One region of the Streptosporangium sp. NPDC023825 genome, then DNA from elsewhere that is predicted to be linked to it. Evidence: riboswitches for the same ligand, from Rfam matches in the RefSeq annotation. Region 1 holds a riboswitch; each other region holds the start of a gene.
What was found. A riboswitch is a leader RNA that binds a small molecule or an ion and turns the genes downstream of it on or off. The one in region 1 is predicted to bind cyclic di-AMP.
Positions count from the first base shown of each region.

Region 2: linked by a shared signal. The riboswitch ahead of AB0G15_RS07480 (C40 family peptidase) and the one ahead of AB0G15_RS10590 (hypothetical protein) in region 1 are both predicted to bind cyclic di-AMP.
Region 3: linked by a shared signal. The riboswitch ahead of AB0G15_RS15450 (NlpC/P60 family protein) and the one ahead of AB0G15_RS10590 (hypothetical protein) in region 1 are both predicted to bind cyclic di-AMP.

Region 1 is NZ_JBFAAE010000008.1:177,391-183,001, reverse strand. It holds gene AB0G15_RS10595 (DUF4253 domain-containing protein) at 214-1,077, shown strand; cyclic di-AMP (ydaO/yuaA leader) riboswitch at 1,501-1,652, shown strand; gene AB0G15_RS10590 (hypothetical protein) at 1,901-2,728, shown strand; gene AB0G15_RS10585 (hypothetical protein) at 2,840-3,211, opposite strand; gene AB0G15_RS10580 (roadblock/LC7 domain-containing protein) at 3,224-3,610, opposite strand; gene AB0G15_RS10575 (hypothetical protein) at 3,681-4,583, opposite strand; gene AB0G15_RS10570 (roadblock/LC7 domain-containing protein) at 4,588-4,968, opposite strand; gene AB0G15_RS10565 (DUF4032 domain-containing protein) at 5,113-5,611, opposite strand, start outside.
Region 2 is NZ_JBFAAE010000005.1:264,468-270,078, forward strand. It holds gene AB0G15_RS07460 (NYN domain-containing protein) at 1-293, shown strand, start outside; gene AB0G15_RS07465 (hypothetical protein) at 341-973, shown strand; gene AB0G15_RS07470 (NlpC/P60 family protein) at 1,205-2,155, shown strand; gene AB0G15_RS07475 (hypothetical protein) at 2,353-2,502, shown strand; cyclic di-AMP (ydaO/yuaA leader) riboswitch at 3,002-3,160, shown strand; gene AB0G15_RS07480 (C40 family peptidase) at 3,294-3,803, shown strand; gene AB0G15_RS07485 (hypothetical protein) at 4,016-4,894, shown strand; gene AB0G15_RS07490 (M48 family metallopeptidase) at 4,891-5,611, shown strand, end outside.
Region 3 is NZ_JBFAAE010000014.1:90,822-96,432, forward strand. It holds gene lysX (bifunctional lysylphosphatidylglycerol synthetase/lysine--tRNA ligase LysX) at 1-238, shown strand, start outside; gene AB0G15_RS15445 (LuxR C-terminal-related transcriptional regulator) at 1,376-1,576, shown strand; gene AB0G15_RS15450 (NlpC/P60 family protein) at 1,658-2,620, opposite strand; cyclic di-AMP (ydaO/yuaA leader) riboswitch at 2,713-2,858, opposite strand; gene AB0G15_RS15455 (amino-acid N-acetyltransferase) at 3,195-3,848, shown strand; gene AB0G15_RS15460 (RDD family protein) at 4,077-5,183, shown strand.

The sequences.
Region 1 (5,611 bases):
GAGTACACCGTCCTGCGGCCACTTTGCAGCACAACGTTCTGCACTGCACAACAAACCGTGGCCGACCTGCCGGGCGGGACGGCGGAGGACGGGCACCCGCCCGGTTCCGTTTCTCCCCACTACCGATAATTTTTGCCTGGACCAGGGCAGAACTGTCCCTCGGGATGGTTGACAGGCCAAAATTGGTCCGTGGTCAGGATCGGATCGGTAGAGATGAGCGATTGCGAGAGCGAGCGACTTCCGCCAGTTCTGGGCCAGCTGTTCGCCGATGGAGCCGACGGGAGCGAGGACGGCGACGGGCTCGGCGGGGGCGGCGGCCGGAGGCTCTCGGTGGAGCTGCCGCCGGGGGACGTGGTGTGGCCCGACCCCGGTTACGCCCAGCTCGCCGTCCGTCGCCGTCCGGCGTTCTGGCTCAGCGAGGTGGCGGTCTCCGGCGAGTACTGGGCGCGGTTGAGGGCCCAGCACGAGCGGTCGGGCCTGTGGCCGGTGCTGCTGGAGGACTCAGTCCAGCCCTGGTCGGCCGGCCAGATCGCCCCGGACACGGCCGGTCAGATCGACAACTACCACGCCGCCGCGTTCATGGCCGAGGTCTGGTCCGACTGGATCGCCAAGGCCAACCTCGACCAGCTGGAACTGCTCGACCCTTTCGGCCCCGAGTGTCCCGGCCCGGCCCCCTCGGGAAGGCTCGCCGCCGACCCCGGCGTGGTCGCCGACTGGTACGCCGGGCTGGTGGCCGAGCGCAGGACCCCTCTCGGGCTCGTCGCGGTCGAGCGCGGGGCCGACGCCCTCGCCGTCATGGGCTGGCAGGGCGCCCTGAACCACAACGAGTGGATGGTCCCGCTCGCGGCCGTCGTGCGGAGCTGGGAGGACAGGTTCGGGGTGCGGGTGGTCGGCATGGGTTTCAACACCCTCGACCTCAGCGTCGCCGCGCCCCCGACCACCTCCGAGCACGCCCTGCACGTCGCCGCGGAGCACTGGACGTTCTGCCCCGACAGCATCATCCAGGGGGCGGGGAACCTCATCGACTACGCCGAGCAGATCAAGGGCAGGAACGCCTGGTCGTTCTGGTGGGACTGAGCGGGACCGGGCGGGACCGGTTGGAACCTGGCGGAACCGGCCGGCCGGGGACGGTCCGCGGGACGGGCTCTCCTTGAACGGACCTTTGCGGGGCGGGACCTTGGGTGAACCTTCACGGGACGGGACGGGACGGGACGGGACCGGCCGGGGACGGGCCCGCGGGGCGGATGTTCCCCGTGTGGATCTCCGGGGGCGGGGCCCTGGAATGGGCTCCGGGACGGGGTTCCGGGGGTGGATCCCGAGATGGGGGAGACATCCGTGCTGGTAGGGCGGGTGTTGGCCTGGCGGGGCGATCGATGAGGCTTCCTTGAAGCTTGTAGGTAGATCTTCTGGGGTTTTCATGGTGTTTGCTTTGCTTTGTCCGGTTTGGGTGGGTAGTGTCCACAGTTATCGGTTGGCGACCTGCCCTTCACAAGAGGGAGCGGCCGGCCGACGTCGAATCCCGAGGGTCCCTCAGGGGCCCCGGAGCCGGGGAACCACGTTTCCGGGGTGAATCCGCCGCGACCACGCGGCGGTAGGGCAACTCCACCGCCCGAACCCGTCAGCTAACCCGGTAGACGAGATGGAGAGGAGATCCCCTCATGGATCACCGCGTTACCACGTCGGTGCAGCCCTTGTCCGTGCCGGCCACCTGAACTTTTCCCCCTTCCCCCCGTACCTTCTCGCCGCGCCCGATCGCGGCACCTTCCAGATCGTGCTCCGCGTAGCGATTGCCTGAGATTCCGGCTACGCCCCCTTTTCCGACGAGCGCGTCCCCGCCACCGCACCACTCCGGTGTGTCGCACGTGGCTGCCCCGTTCCCTCGCGAAAGAGCCTTTTCTCCATGCGTCCCATCTTTGGTTTGCACAAGAACGGCCTGAGCAAGTTCACCTGGCAGAAGAACAAGTCCCGCGGAAACCGCCTCGCCGCCGCCGCCCTGGTCGGCGCGAGCGTCCTCGCCGCCACCGGTGTCGCGGTGGCGCTGCCCACCTCCACCTGTTTCGCCGCCACCGCCGACCCCGAGGTCGGGGTGGCGAAGGCCAGCGCCGAGTCCGTCCTCCTCCAGGGCGCGACCACGGCCTCCTACTTCTGGGACGACTCCTCCGGCCGGGCCGGTGACACCGGGCTGCCCGCCAGCGGCCGGCCGATGCAGAAGGGCATGATCGCCAGCCCGAGCTGGCCCCTGCTCACCGAGGGTTACCTCATCTACAAGGGCAAGAAGGCCAAGTTCTTCGTCGGCGACCGCGGCCCCGGTTCCCCCTCGAACCAGGGCATCATGATCGACATCGACGCCAAGACCTTCGCCGACCTGACCGGTGGAACGTTCAACGCCAGCACGCTCGGCGTGGACGGCAACGGCGGGATGGGCCACATCGACATCCAGTACGTGGTCACCAAGTGGGGTGACGGTACGGGGATAAAGAACCACCCCGTCGCGTTCTCCACCGGTGCCTGGAGCCGCAGGGACACCAGCCCGGCCAAGCCTCCGACGGTCGTCTTCGCCAAGGCCCAGCAACTGGGGATAGGCGTGCAGACCCAGCCGGTGAGCGCGGCGGTGCGGCCGTGGGCCGGCAAGCCCAAGGTCATGGTCGAGCCCGCCTCCTGGCACGCCCCGGCCGGCGTGGCCGTCGCCGGTGCCCGCGCCGCCGAGATCGGCGCCGGGAAGAGCTGAGCCGGCGCCCTCCGGAGTCCTCCGCCGGAGTCCTCCGGGAACGCTCAGAAAAGACGCGGAAAGGACTCCGGTGCGGTCCGTGCCTCCCGGGGCGCGGACCGCACCGGAGGATCAGACTTCGAGCTTCTCCTCGATGCCGCGCAGGGTGTGCCGCGCGAGCGCGAGGTTGGCCCGGTTCCGGTCGAGAGCCAGGTAGAGGAACAGCCCTTTGCCGCTCCGGCCCGCGATCGGGCGGATCACGTGGTACTGCGTGCCGAGCGTGATGAGGATGTCCTCGATGCCGTCCTTGAGGCCGAGCGACTCCATGGTCCGCATCTTGGCCTTGACGACCTCGGTGTTACCCGCGGCCGCGATCTGGAGGTCGAGGTCCTTGGACCCGCCGAGCGCGCCCAGCGCCATCCCGCTGTTGTAGTCGACGACGACCGCGCCGACGGCACCGTCGATCGTCATCATCTCCTTGAGCGAGATGTCCATGTTGCCCATTGCTGTCTCCGATCACTGGGGTATCGATGTGCGCGAGCTGGCGGCGGCCAGCCTGGCCGCCGTCTTGCGGCCCTCCAGCCGGAGCAGCCCGAGGTTGGTCCCCGGGCGCGCCAGGACTGTGAGGACGATCTTGGGTCCGGCGGCGTAGAACGCCGCGTAGCCGTTGGTGCCGGAGATCAACGTCTCCTCGAAGGTGCCCTTGCCGGCCATGCTCGTCATCCGGCGGCTGAGGGCCAGCACCGCGGAGGAGAGCGCCCCGGTCTGCTCGGTGTCCCTTTCCAGGTCGCTCGCTATCGTCAGACCGTCGACGCTGCACGCGATGCTTCCGTTCACGTCGGGTATGCGTTCTCGCAGCGCCGCCATCTCGCGCCGTATCTCCTCACGCAGTTCCACCGGCATCCTCCTTCCGATCAGCTTCAGCGTCCGCAGCCTTATCGGCATGTGACCGGGCTCAAGTCGCTCAAGTCGCTCAAGTCATGGCCTCCAATGCGTTCCTGAGCCGGATGAGCAGGTTGACGTCGGCCGGGTCCCCGTTCGCCCTGGGGAGCCACTCCGAGGTCTCAGGAGAACCCGCGGCGGCCGCGGGGATCTCCGTGGCACCCCTCGTCCGCCTGGGCAGCGGGTCCGGCGCCCCGGGAGTCCCGGCGGTCCCGGGAGTCCCGGCAGTCCCGGGAGTCTCCGCCGGAGCGGGCTCCGGGAGGCGGAGCAGCCCGGACGAGGCGAGCTGCCGTACGGCGAGCAGTACCGAGTACGCGGGACGGCCCAGCTTGCGCGCCAGGTCGGCCGGGGTCGCCGTGCAGTCGGCTCCGACGAGCACCTCCCACTGGAGCGAGCTCAGCACCACCCGCTGGGCGCTGATGCGCCCCAGCGGGACGACCGGGAGCGTGTCCAGCTCCGCGGACGGCCAGGTCTGTTCCAACTGTGCCTTCCTTCGCTCGCACTCCCGGAGCAGGCCGGTCGCGTCGAAGTACCACTGCGGTCCGAGCCAGTGCAGCTCTCCCCGCCGGAACCTGGGCCGGTGCCCGGTGGCCTGCAGCAGGAAGTACGCGGCGTCGAGCACCGCGCTCAGCACGCAGAACTCCAGTTCCCCGCGGGTGAGCAGGCCCTGCGCGACCAGCTGCTCGCCCCCCGACGGCTGGGGGGTCCGCGCGTCCGGCGGCCGGCGTCCGGCGGCCTGCCTGACCTGACGTACGGCGTGGGCGGATATCCCGCGGCAGGCGCCCAGCAGGTCCTCCAGCCGGGGGGCCGCCGCGCTCTCGGCGTAGGTCACGCGACCGTCGGTGAGGTAGATGACCCCCGCCTTGCCGAGCCGCAGGGAACCGGTGGCGTGGTCGCCGGCGAGCCCGCTGAGGATGTTCTCGACGTTCGGCATGATTTCACGTCGATATCAGACGGCCGGAAAGGGCCTGGAGACGGTGGCGGGCCAGGGCCAGGTTCGAGCGTTCGAGATCGAGCCTGACATAAATGACCAGAGGGCCGTCGAAAAGCGTTTCCATCGGCCGCAGCAAATGGTGGCCGCCGTCCGTGGTGATGATCATGTCGCTGATCCGGACCGTACCGCCGGGTGAGGCGAAGGCGAGCCCGTCGAGGGTCGCGCGCAGGGTCTCGCTCAACCCCGCGGCCGATCTCTCCACGTCGGCGTGGCGGCTCGCACCGCCGGTGGCCACCGCGGTCCCGCTGGTCTGATCGATGAGGATCGCGTCCAGGGCGCCGGGGATGGCCATTACCTCAGTGAGGCAGTCTTCGATTCCGAGCACGTGCTCTCCCTCGCCAGCGACTTCAAGCGTCGCCCGGTCAGCGTAGGGAAATCCCTCGGTGACCGGCCTTCCTGGCTAGGGCTTTGATAGGAGAAGGCGTACGATTCTCCAACTGAGTAGGAAGTTATACACCCTGGATGGAAATCAACCCGTTGGCTCGTCGGTGATGAATGCCTTTTCGTCCGGCTTGAAAACAAGAATGTTCTTCACATAGGAATTCACCGCGGCGGGCAGGCCGACGTCGTTCCCGGCCTCCTCCGACATGTACCAGCGGTGGTCGAGCACCTCGTGGAAGAACTGGGCGGGCTCCAGCTTGCCCCGCATCTCCTGGGGCACGGCCAGCACCGTCGGCTGGAACACCTCGGCCAGCCAGCGGTGGGCCACGATCGCCTCGTCCTCGTGGCGGAGGCCGTGCGACACGCGGAAGGAGTCGAGGTCGTTGAGGAGGCGTCTGGCCTGGTTCTCCTCCACGTCCAGGCCGGTCAGCCGCAACAGCCTGCGCTGGTGGTGCCCGGCGTCCACGACCTTGGGCCGGACGATCAGCCGGCCGGTGCCCGCCTTGCGGCGGACCATCATCTCCGCGACGTCGAACCCCAGGGAGTTCAGCCGGCGGATCCGCTGGTCGATCATGTGCCAGTCGACC
Region 2 (5,611 bases), on a different contig from region 1:
TCACCGGTCTCGGCGCGCTCTACGCGCAGACCCGCACCGAGCTGACCTGTGTCTTCGACGGCGCCGAGCTGAACGGGCCGGTCCCGGTTTCGGCGCCCAGGGGGGTGCGCGTGATGTTCAGCGCCCCGAACCAGATCGCCGACGACCTGATCCGCCAGCTGGTCCGCGCCGAGCCCGCGGGGCGTGCGGTCGCGGTGGTCTCATCGGATCGCGAGGTGGCCGAGTCGGTCCGCAGGATGGGCGCCAGGCCGGTGCCCTCGGTGCTTCTTCTCCGGCGTCTGGGCCGCGCGTAAACCTTTCACGGTCGCCGCGCATCGGATCACCCAGGAGGTTCGATTCGATGAAGAAGATCATAACGCTCGCCCTCGCCGTCCTGGCCGCCGGAGCGACCGTCACCACGCCCGCGGCGGCCACGACGGCCGCCATCCCCAAGGGCTTCCTGCTGTACGAGAAGGACGCCGCCAGGAAGGACGACGACCCCGAGACCAACTGGAAGGTCGGCAACTCGGCGAAGGCGAAGCTGGCCGTCAACCCGTGCGACAGGAGCACGCTGGCCGCGACCGGCCGGGTGGCCGCCCGGACGGTGACCTTCACCGGCGTGCCGGACTTCATGAAGGTCGAGCAGGTGGTCCTGTACGGTTCGCGGGCCTCGGCCGTCTCGGCCGTCGCCCAGGTGCGCGCCGCCCTGACCAGGTGCGGAGGCAGGACCGGCTCGGGTTCCGGCTACCGCTACGCCTCCTCGCGCCTGACCGGGCTCGGCGACGAGGCGCTGAGGATCTCCGGGCAGGTCTACTACGGGAAGAAGGCCGGGGTGGGCGGCGACCGGAGCGTGCTGGTCAGGAAGGGCAACGCCGTCGTGGTCTACCTCTGGGCGGGTGAGTACGCCAAGCCCGCGAGGAGCGACTGGACCGTTCAGCTGCGTGACGCGAAGAAGATGACCGCCAAGATCTGCGACATCGCCACCTGCGGGTAGCGCGACCGGGCGGGGTCCGGGGCGGACGGCCCCCGCGGCCGGGGCGCCGCCGGTCGTGAGACGGGCGCCGCCGGTCGCGGGTAAAGGGTTTCATCTGAGCTTAAGGAGCAAACCCGGCAAAAAGGTGAGTCAATCATTACTTCTTCTGTACTATTCGCCGCAGGTCTGGTGCAGTCGGGAGGCGTTGACGTGGCCGTGGCGGGTTTGCCGGTTGGACTGATTCGGATACCGGTGGCGGCCGGGCTCGCTCTCGCGTTGCTGACGCTGCCGGTGGGCGGAGCGGCCGCCGATCCGAGGCCGACGGCCGCCCAGGCCAAGAAGAAGCTGGAGAAGCTCAACGAGCAGGCCGACCAGGTCGTCGAGAAGTACAACCAGGCCTCGGAGAAGTGGAAGCGGGCCAGGAAGAAGTACAAGACGCTCAACGACGACCTGACCCGTCAGAACGAGCAGGTGGCCGGGCTGCGCAAGGAGCTCGTCACGATGGCCGTCAGCACCTACCAGGTCGGCGTGGTCAACGGCTGGGAAGGCATGATCTACCAGACCGACCCCGGCGCCCTGCTGAGCGGTCTGGCCGCCGCCGACCAGATGTCCACCTCCCGCGCCCAGTCCCTGAACGCCTTCGACGAGGCCACCAAGGTGCTGCGGACCAGCCGGGACCAGGCCAAGAAGGCGCTGGCCGAGGCCGACGAGACGCGTGACGAGCTGGCCAGGGAGAAGGCCAAGGCCGACAAGATGGTCAAGGCCCAGACGAAGATCCTGCGCGAGCTCAACGCCTTCAGGACGGGCAACCCCGAGAGCGCCGGGATCCAGTACGACGGTTCCGCCTCGGGCAACGCCCGCGCCGCCCTGCAGTTCGCTTTCGCCCAGGTCGGCAAGCCCTACCAGTACGGCGGCACGGGCCCGCGCGGCTGGGACTGCTCCGGCCTGGTCCAGAGCGCCTGGCGCAGCGGGGGAGTCAGCCTCCCCCGCACGACCTGGGAGCAGTGGAGCTGGGGCGCGAGCCGCAAGGTCTCGCTGAGCGAACTCCAGCCGGGCGACCTCATCTTCAGCGAGGGTCTCGGCCATGTCAGCATGTACGCGGGCAACGGCCAGATCGTGCACGCCCCGCAGACCGGCGACGTCGTCAAGGTCGTCCCGCTGTCCGCCTACGGCCGCCGCATCGTCGGAGCCGTCCGCCCCTGACCGGGCCGGGCCGCGCTCCCACCGGGGGCGTCCCGGCCCCGCCTGGCGTGTGACGGGACGCCGGGAAACGGGATGTGCCGGCCCGTCTCGCGCGTGACAGGACGCCGGGTAAACCGGTGCGCCGGCCCCGTCTCGCGCGTGATGGGACGCCGGGAAACCGGGTGTGCCGGACGCGGCGGCACCGCCGGCATCGGAACATGATCAAGCCATCGACGCCCGACGAGCTCGCGTGCGCCGGTCCCGGGCGCCTCGACGCCGACGCCGACGCCGTGCTCGGCCGCCGGCTCGACGGCGTGGCGGGCGATGCCGCGCTGGGCTGCACTCGCGCTGGGCTGCACCCGCGCTGAGCCACGCCCGCGCTGGGCTGCACCCGCGACGACTGTGCCGAGCATCTGCGCACCGGGTACGGCACCTTCGGGTGGCTCCCCGAACGGATGCTCGACGCCGCCGGATTCGAGATCGCCGGGCGGACTTCCGGGAGTCGGTCCACGGCGCCCGCACGCGCGTCGGACGCTGAGGCCAGCCGGCCGGATCATGCGGGACCGCTCCATCAGCGGTGAGTGTGATGAAGATTACATAAATCGTGATTTGTCGGACTGGCGAGAAGGGTGTGACGAGAGTCATATCTCAATAGCATAAATAGCCATTAAGCAGGGGTAACAGGAAGATCAAGAGAGGTTGTCGATCTCCCAATTTGGCGAATGCTTTGCCGAAAGTTGGAGATCGGGGTAACTTCTGGCGTCGCGACGTGCAAGCCACGCCGTCGCGGCGAATGTCGGTCTTCGGGCCGGTGTCCCTATAGAAATCCAATCGGCCGCCGTGCCCCCACCCGGGGGCAGGGCTCATCGCGGCGGCCCGCCGAATCTATGCAGCCAGGAGGCATGGAACCGGGGACCCAAAAGGCCCGATACAGCGTGGCCAGGGGTGAATCGGCGCGTTTTGCCGTAGGGCATCTTCCAAGCCCGAATCCGTCAGCTAACCCGGTAGGCATCAGTGGAAGTCCCAAGGAGAAATCCTGTCTACCACCCCGTACAACCCCCGTCTGTCGCGCCTTTTCCGCCTTTCCCTCGGCGGCATCGCCCTCACCCTGACCGCCTCAGCCGGAGCGGTCACCCTGGGGCCCACGGCGGCGCAGGCGGTGGACGGCCCCTCCGAGATACTGGTCAACAGCGCGGCCGGTGTCTCCGAGAAGGCCGAGAGCACCAACAAGACCGCCTCCCAGGCCGGGACCAAGGCTGAGTCCAAGGCCAAGGGCAAGGCCAAAAAGAGCAGGGCGGCACTGCAGAGGATCCGGGCCGGTAAGGCGGTCTCGGCGGCCAAGAAGCAGATCGGCGATCCGTACCGGTGGGGAGCCTCCGGTCCCGGAGCGTTCGACTGCTCGGGGCTCGTCCGGTACGCCTGGCGGAAGGCGGGCGTGTCCCTTCCCAGGATCACGCACAGCCAGTACAGGTCGATCAGGAAAAAGGTCTCGTGGAGCAAGTTGCACCCCGGTGACCTGCTGTTCTTCAGTGGAAAGGGCCATGTCGGCATGTACGTCGGCAAGGGCAGGATGGTCCACTCGCCGAGCAGCGGCAAGACGGTCCGTATCGTGAGGCTGGCGGGCTACTACAGGTCCTCCTTCGCCGGAGCGGTACGGCCCGGGGCCTGAGCCCCGCACGGAGCCCAAGGCCCGCGCGTGAGCGCGGGGCCCGGGATCCACGCGTGAGCACGGAGCCCAGGTTCGGAACCTGAGCCTGAGCCCGCGTCCGGGCACGCGCTCGAGCACATGCCCGAGCACGCGCCCGAGCACGGAAAAGCGGCCCCGGCCCTCCACCAGGAGGGCCGGGGCCGCTCCATGCCGGTCGAGTACCATCGGCTCGTATGTCCGTCCCGAAAGGGCGCCGCGCCGTGCTCGCCGGGATGCTGGCGCTGATGAGCGCCGGTCCGTTCGCCGGGACGGGACCTCTCCTGGCCGGAGCCGCGCCCCTTCCACGCGCCCCCCGCTCCCTTGACCCGTACGGCGCCCGGACCCCTCCGCCTGTCCCGTACGCCTCCCGGAGCCCGCGCGATCCCCGCGACCTGTGGCCGGGCGCCGCGGTCACCGTCCGGGGCGAGCACTCCCTCGTGATCGGCCACGGCGTCCCGTCCGCCGTCCTGCGGGACCTGGCGGCCAGGGCCGACCGGGCCCGCGCGACGATCGCGGCGATCTGGGGGCCGGTCCCCGCGGTGGTCCTCTTCCCCGCCACCGACGCCGAGGCCGCGGCGCTCGCCGGGGCCGGGAGCACCCGCGGCCTGGCCGCGATGGCGACCGCGGACCGGGTGATCGTCCTGCCGTCGGGGTACGCCCGGCTCACCGCGACCGGCAGGGACGTGGTGATCACCCACGAGCTCGCCCACGTGGCCACCGGCGCGACGCGCGGCGGCCGGGTGCCGATGTGGCTGTCGGAGGGCTTCGCCGACTACGCGGGCTACCGCGACGCCGGGATCGCGGTGCGCACGGCCGCCGCCGAGCTGGCCGCCGAGGTGCGCTCGGGCGTCCTGCCCGCCAGGCTCCCCGTCCCGGCCGACTTCGCCCCCGGCGCGCCGAGGCTCGCGCAGGCGTACGAGGAGGCGTGGCTCGCCTGCCGGTTCGTCGCGGAGCGCTTCGGCGAGAAGGCCCTGGTGAGGCTCTACGGTAGCGATGTCGACAGCACGCTGGGCCTGCCGGTGGCCGAGTTCACCCGAGCCTGGCGCGACTACCTCAGGGAGGAACTCACGTGACGCTGAGCACGACGGACACGCCCGCGGGCGTGCGGTCGGCGGGGTGGGCGCTGGCCGTCCTGGGGGTGGTCACGGTGGCGGTCGTGGCGTTCACCACGCCCTGGAGGGCGCTGCCCGAGGGGGCCCCGGCCGTCGTCCCCGATCCGGCCCGCGACTTCACCGCCGAGCAGATCGCCAGGGCCGAGACGTTCGACGCGCTGGTCAGCGTTCCCGGTTACCTGTCGCTCGGCCTGACGCTGGTCGTGGCGGGGGTGCTGGTCGCCACCCCGCTGGGCGCGCGGCTCGCCGGCCGGCTGCCGGGCCCCTGGTGGCTGCGGGCGCTCCTCGGCGTGCTGGCGCTGTCGGTGGCCGTGGCGATCCTGCGCTGGCCCCTGGGGATGTGGTCGGAGAGCTACCTGCGCGACTTCGGGCTGTCCACCCAGGCCTGGCCGGCGTGGGCGGCCGACCGGGCCAAGAGCACCGGCATCGGCACCGCGCTGACCGCGATCATGGTGCTGGCGGTGATCGCCCTGGCGCGGCGCTACCGGCGCTGGTGGATCCCCGCCGCGGCCGGGGCGTTCGTCCTGACCGTGGTGGCCTCCTTCGCCTACCCGGTGCTCATCGAGCCGGTCTTCAACGACTTCAGGCCGCTGGAGGCCGGGCAACTCCGCGACGACCTGCTCGCCATGGCCGCCAGGGACGGTGTGCCCGTCGAGAACGTGCTCGTCGCCGACGCCT
Region 3 (5,611 bases), on a different contig from region 1:
CTACTCGGAGCTGGTCGACCCGGTCGAGCAGCGCCGCCGCCTCACCGAGCAGTCCCTGCTCGCCGCGGGCGGCGACGTCGAGGCCATGCAGCTTGACGAGGACTTCCTCACGGCCCTGGAATATGCGATGCCGCCCACCGGCGGCATGGGGCTCGGCATCGACCGCCTCGTCATGGCCTTCACCGGCAAGAACATCCGCGAGACCATCCTGTTCCCGCTGGTCAAGCCGACCGGCTGAATCCGGCGGGCGGCGCGCGAGGACGTTATCCCCGTACGGTGGCACCGGGCCGGGCACCACGGCCCGGTGCCACCGCCATGAGGGGCGGCGTCGCCCGGCGACGGCGAGCGGCGACGGCGGGTCCCCGGGCGGAGGCGGCGGGTCCCCGGCCGTGCGCGCGCCGGGGACGAGGCCGGACGCGATCCCTGCCGACCCCGGTCACCGCTCGGGCTCGGGGCGTGATCCGGCCGGGATCCCGTGGGGCGCCGGGCCGGGAGAGCGCCCGAGAGCCTGGTCGGCCGTACCGGGCGGCGCCGCGCCGCCCCCTCCGCCGACCCGCGTCCCGGGCCTTCCCGGGCCGTCCCGCGCCGGTGGACGCGAGCCGGAGCACGAGCCGCGCGGCCGGGTCGCGGTGGAGCGGTTCCCCGGCCGTCTCCGGGCCGTTCCCCGTGCGAGCGCCCCGGGGTCCCCGAGCGAAGCGCCCTCACCGACCCTCACGGGTCGGGGTGGTTCCCCGCGGAGGCGGCCGAGGCGCCCGGGCGCACCCGGCGGGTGGGAGACGGCCGTTGAACCCATGATCCCGCGCAATATCGGACGCATTTCCGTATGGTGCAGAAATCCCTTTCCAGTAGGGCCAATATCGCCCGGACGTTCCGTCGTCGCCACGTGGCACTTCGCGAATGCCGCAAAGCTCCACTCTTGACCCTCATATTTCCGCGTTATCCGTGGTGTGCCGTCAAGGCGGTGAGGACATGGTCGCCGGGAAGAGATCAATTTTTCCCGAGAAATGCGGGCGGGCCGGATCCCCGAGGGGGCGGCTTCGGGGTGCCCGGCGGGGCGGCGGTTCCGGCGAAACCTTGTTCTGCCAGGACTTCGGTCGTCGCAGCCAGGGACGCCTGCCGGCTCGTGCCTGGGCTTGATCATGACATAGCCGCAAAGGCACTGACATATCATGAGTACTTCACGTAGCGCCTGCTATGTCAATACTGGACGCACGCTATGAAGAGTGGAACTTGACGACCTTTGAACAAGGCGTTTACCGTTCCTGGCGGACGGTATTCATTTCCGGCGTCTCGCACCCGGTTTCCAGAGTGGGGGGAGTGACTCTTGATGGCATATCCAGAAGTGGATTCACGCCATGGCGACAGCCCCCTGGGCATGAGCGATATCGGTCTCAGCGACGACGACCTCGTGCTGCTGGCCGAGCTCGCCAAGGGTGTCACGGTCGATCGGGTAGGGCGTCGCCTCGACATCAGCGGCCGGACGGTCAGGCGCAGGCTCAGGGGCATCTGCGACCGCATCGGCGTCGCCACGGCGATCGAGGCCGTGGCCTGGGCGGCCCGCCGCCGCCTGATCTGACGCACCGCCGCGTGTCCGGCAGGTCGGGCCGGACACGCGTGCGGGCCGGACACGCCCGCGGACCCGGTCGCCGACGCCGGTTCAGGCGGCGATGCGGACGCCTCCGACGAAGGGCCGGTTGTCGATCGTGGTGATGTGGACGACGTCACCCGTCTGGGGGGCGTGGACCATCAGGCCCGCGCCGATGTAGATCCCGACGTGGTGCAGGTCGCTGTAGAAGAAGACCAGGTCGCCGGGGCGCAGCTCTTTCCTGGATACGTGGGTGCCCGCGGTCCACTGGTCGCCGGTGTAGTGCGGCAGGCTGATGCCGACCTTCTGGTAGGCCCACATGACCAGGCCGGAGCAGTCGAAGGAGTTGGGCCCCTCGGCGCCCCAGACGTACGGCTTCAGCTGCTGGGTGAGCGCCCAGCGGGTGGCCTCCGCGGCCTTGCCGCTGCCGACGATGGGCACGTTCGTCTTCACCCGGGCGCCCCTGTTGCTGACGGCCCTGGTGCGCACCTCGCTGAACAGGTCGCTCTCGACCCGGTCGACCAACCGCTCGATCTTGGTCCGGTTGCCGTCGATCTCCGCCAGAAGCTTCTTGACCTCCGCGGTCCTGGCCTTGGCGCTGGCCTGGGCCCGCTCGGCGGCCTCGATCGCCCGGCTCACCTGGGCGACCTCCTCGCTCTGCTGCTGCTGGAGCGCGTAGTTGGTGGTGGCCTGGTCGAGGAAGGTGTCGGGATCGGTGGCCTGCGTGAAGGCGAGCCCGGAGTTCAGGCCGCCCGACATGTAGGTGCTCTGCGCCAGGAGGGTGGCCTTGGTGCGACGGGAGGCCAGCTCGGACTCGCTCGACGCGAGGGTCTTCTTGGCGCTCTCGGCGGCCCGCTGGGCCTGCTTGAGCTTGACCCGCTCGCCGTTGTAGCGCTCCGCGAGGACGCCGATCTCCTGGTGCAGCTTCTCGGCCTGTTTGGCCAGCTGCTGGAGGCTGGGCTCGGGGTCCGCGGTGGCGGCCACCAGCGGGGTGCCGAGGGTCAGGGTGGCGAATGCCAGGCCGACGACCGCCATGCGACGGCGCAGCCCTCGCGGCGCGCGTCCTCGAGCGCGGGCCTCGTGGCCCGAATGCTTTCCTCCGCGGTCGCGCGTGCGCTTCACCAACAGGCTCCTCTCCTCGGCCGCCTACCGGGTTAGCTGACGGGTTCGGGCCGGAGGCAGCCCTACCGGGTGCGCCGGTGGCACTCGGATTCACCCCGGAGGACGTGGTGGGTCCCCGGTTCCCCCGCGGGAGATTCGGCGGGTCAGGCTTTTTACGTCTCTGACATCGAGCACGGAGATTAGTGCACCCGTGGTTCCTGCTCAACCAGAACTGCGAATTCAGTAGAGGTTTCGCAACCGAGGTGTCACGAAAAGATCACACCTCAAAATGATCAACATGGCCATTACGCTGCCTTTGCTTCTCGTGTGACGGGTGTGGCGGAGGTCTTCCCAGGTCCGGGACCGTGCCAAAGGTGAGCTGCGGCACATGAGAGGTGCCGCACACCGAGAGTGGTAAAGCGACTGCCAAGGGTCATGTGCGGTCTTCGAGCTGCGAGTTAAGGGTGAGCCGTAATTGAAGACCGGTGAGGACGTACGCTGAACGGTCATGGAGCAGCTTGCTGAGCATTCTCCCGTGCCGGCCGTTCGCGCCTCCGGCGACGGGGAGCGGCGCGCCGGGTCCGCGGGGGCGGAGCGGGGTTCGCCCGGGCAGGGGGCGGGCGCCGAGATCACGGTCCGCCGCGCCCGCACCCAGGACGTGCGGGCCGTCAGGCGGCTCGTCGACACCTACGGCGGTGCCGGCCGGCGCCTGCTGGAGAAGGCCACCGTCACCCTGTACGAGGACGTCCAGGAGTTCTGGGTCGCCACCGACGCGGAGGGGGAGGTGATCGGCTGCGGGGCCCTCCACGTCCTCTGGGAGGATCTGGCCGAGATCCGCACCGTCGCCGTCGATCCGACCCGCAGGGGAATGGGAATCGGCCACCGGATCGTCTCCGCGCTCATTCGCACGGCCGCGGAGCTGGGCCTGCGGCGGGTCTTCTGCCTGACCTTCGAGGTCGAGTTCTTCGCCCGGCACGGATTCCGGGAGATCCAGGGCACGCCCGTCGCCCCGGAGGTCTACGCCGAACTTCTCGCCTCCTATGACGAGGGTGTGGCGGAGTTCCTCGAGCTGGAACACGTCAAGCCCAACACCTTGGGAAACACCCGGATGCTGCTGCACCTGACACGCGAGCCCGACTCTGGTGACTTTAGAGCTGACTGATCGGAAAGGTGACTGTTGATACCTATGTCGATACCTTGTGCAGCAGCATGCATGTGCGTCTGACATTTGCCACATGCGCAGTCTAAGTGAGGTGACGCGGTGAGCACCGGACAGCCGCCGTATCCACAGGATGATCCCGACCGCGATCGCACACCGTCGGGGCAGCCGGATTACGGACAGTACAACGCGGGTCGAGCCCCTGGCGAACTCGACCCTGACGTGACAGTCGTGGGGTACAGGTCGGAGGCCTCACAGCCGAACACCGGCCCAGGGCAGAGCCAGCCCGGATACGGCCAGCAGGGCGGGACCGGCGCGTACGGGCAGCAGCCCGGATACGGCCAGCAGCAGGGTTACGGCCAGCAGCCCGACTACGGGCAGCAGGGCTACGGCCAGCAGCAGGGGTACGGCCAGCAGGGCGGGACCGGCGCGTACGGGCAGCAGCCTGGATACGGCCAGCAGTCCTCCCACGAGCAGCAGGGCTACGGCCAGCAGCAGGGGTACGGCCAGCAGGGCGGGACCGGCGCGTACGGGCAGCAGCCCGGATACGGCCAGCAGCCCGGTTACGGCCAGCAGTCCTCCCACGAGCAGCAGGGCTACGGCCAGCAGCAGGGGTACGGCCAGCAGCAGGGGTACGGCCAGCAGCCCGGATACGGGCAGCAGCAGCCCCAGCCGGGCTATGGCCAGCAGCCCGACTACGGGCAGCAGCAGTACGGCCAGCAGCCCGGTTACGGCCAGCAGTCCGACTACGGGCAGCAGGGCTACGGCCACCAGCAGCCCGCGTACGGGCAGCAGGGCTACGGCCAGCCCTACGGCGGTCCTCCCGGGGCTCCCGCCCCGCTCGCCGAGTGGTGGCAGCGCCTGCTGGCGAGGATCATCGACGGGATCATCCTGGTGATCCCGCTTCTCATCATCAACGCGGTGATCGCCGCCATCGTCGTGACGCCCTTCGCCTTCAACATGGAGACGGGTGTCTCCACGGGGGGGACCGGCTACGTCCTCGCCGCAATCCTCAGCTCGCTGCTCACCGGGGCCATCTATGTGGCCTACGAGTTCTTCATGCTCAGCCGGGGCGGGCAGACGGTCGGCAAGATGGTCATGGGCATCAAGGTCGTGCCGGTCGGCGGGGCCCTGCCGCCCGGTGGGCTCAGCTCCAACGTGGCGCTCAAGCGTGCCGGTGTGCTCTGGGGGCCCTACGCCCTGTACGGAGTCCCGGTCCTGACATACGTGGCCAGCATTTTCTACCTCGTGAACATCCTGTGGCAGCTGTGGGACAAGCCGCTGCATCAGACCCTGCACGACAAGGTGGCCGAGACGGTCGTCGTCAAGATCAAGTAGTTCCCCGAATAACGGGGCCGGCGGTTGAACCGCCGGCCCCGTTTTCGCGTACAGGCAAGAAAACGAGGGGCGTTAGGGGCACCGTATGGGTCCCGGGGCCCGGGTCACGGAAGGGCAAAACCATTTGCCACGCCCCGGGCAACGCGGGGGAACTTATGACCGAGTCTCGCCCCGCGCGTCGGAATATTCGCGTACGGTGCCCACAACGGGCTCACCGGCGCCCGTGGGTCTCCTATGAGGCGTCAATGCCGGATCCGCCGCCGTCGGGGGTTCGCGCACTACTCACCGAATGGTCGATCCGTCGTGCCTCCGGCATCCTCGGCGATCCCGTGCCGGATTCTCTTCTTCGCCTTCCGCGGCGCGTTCGGGACGGCCGGTGAAGGCCTTCTTGCGGATCCGGATCGGGGACGCGTGGTGTTGGCGGGGTT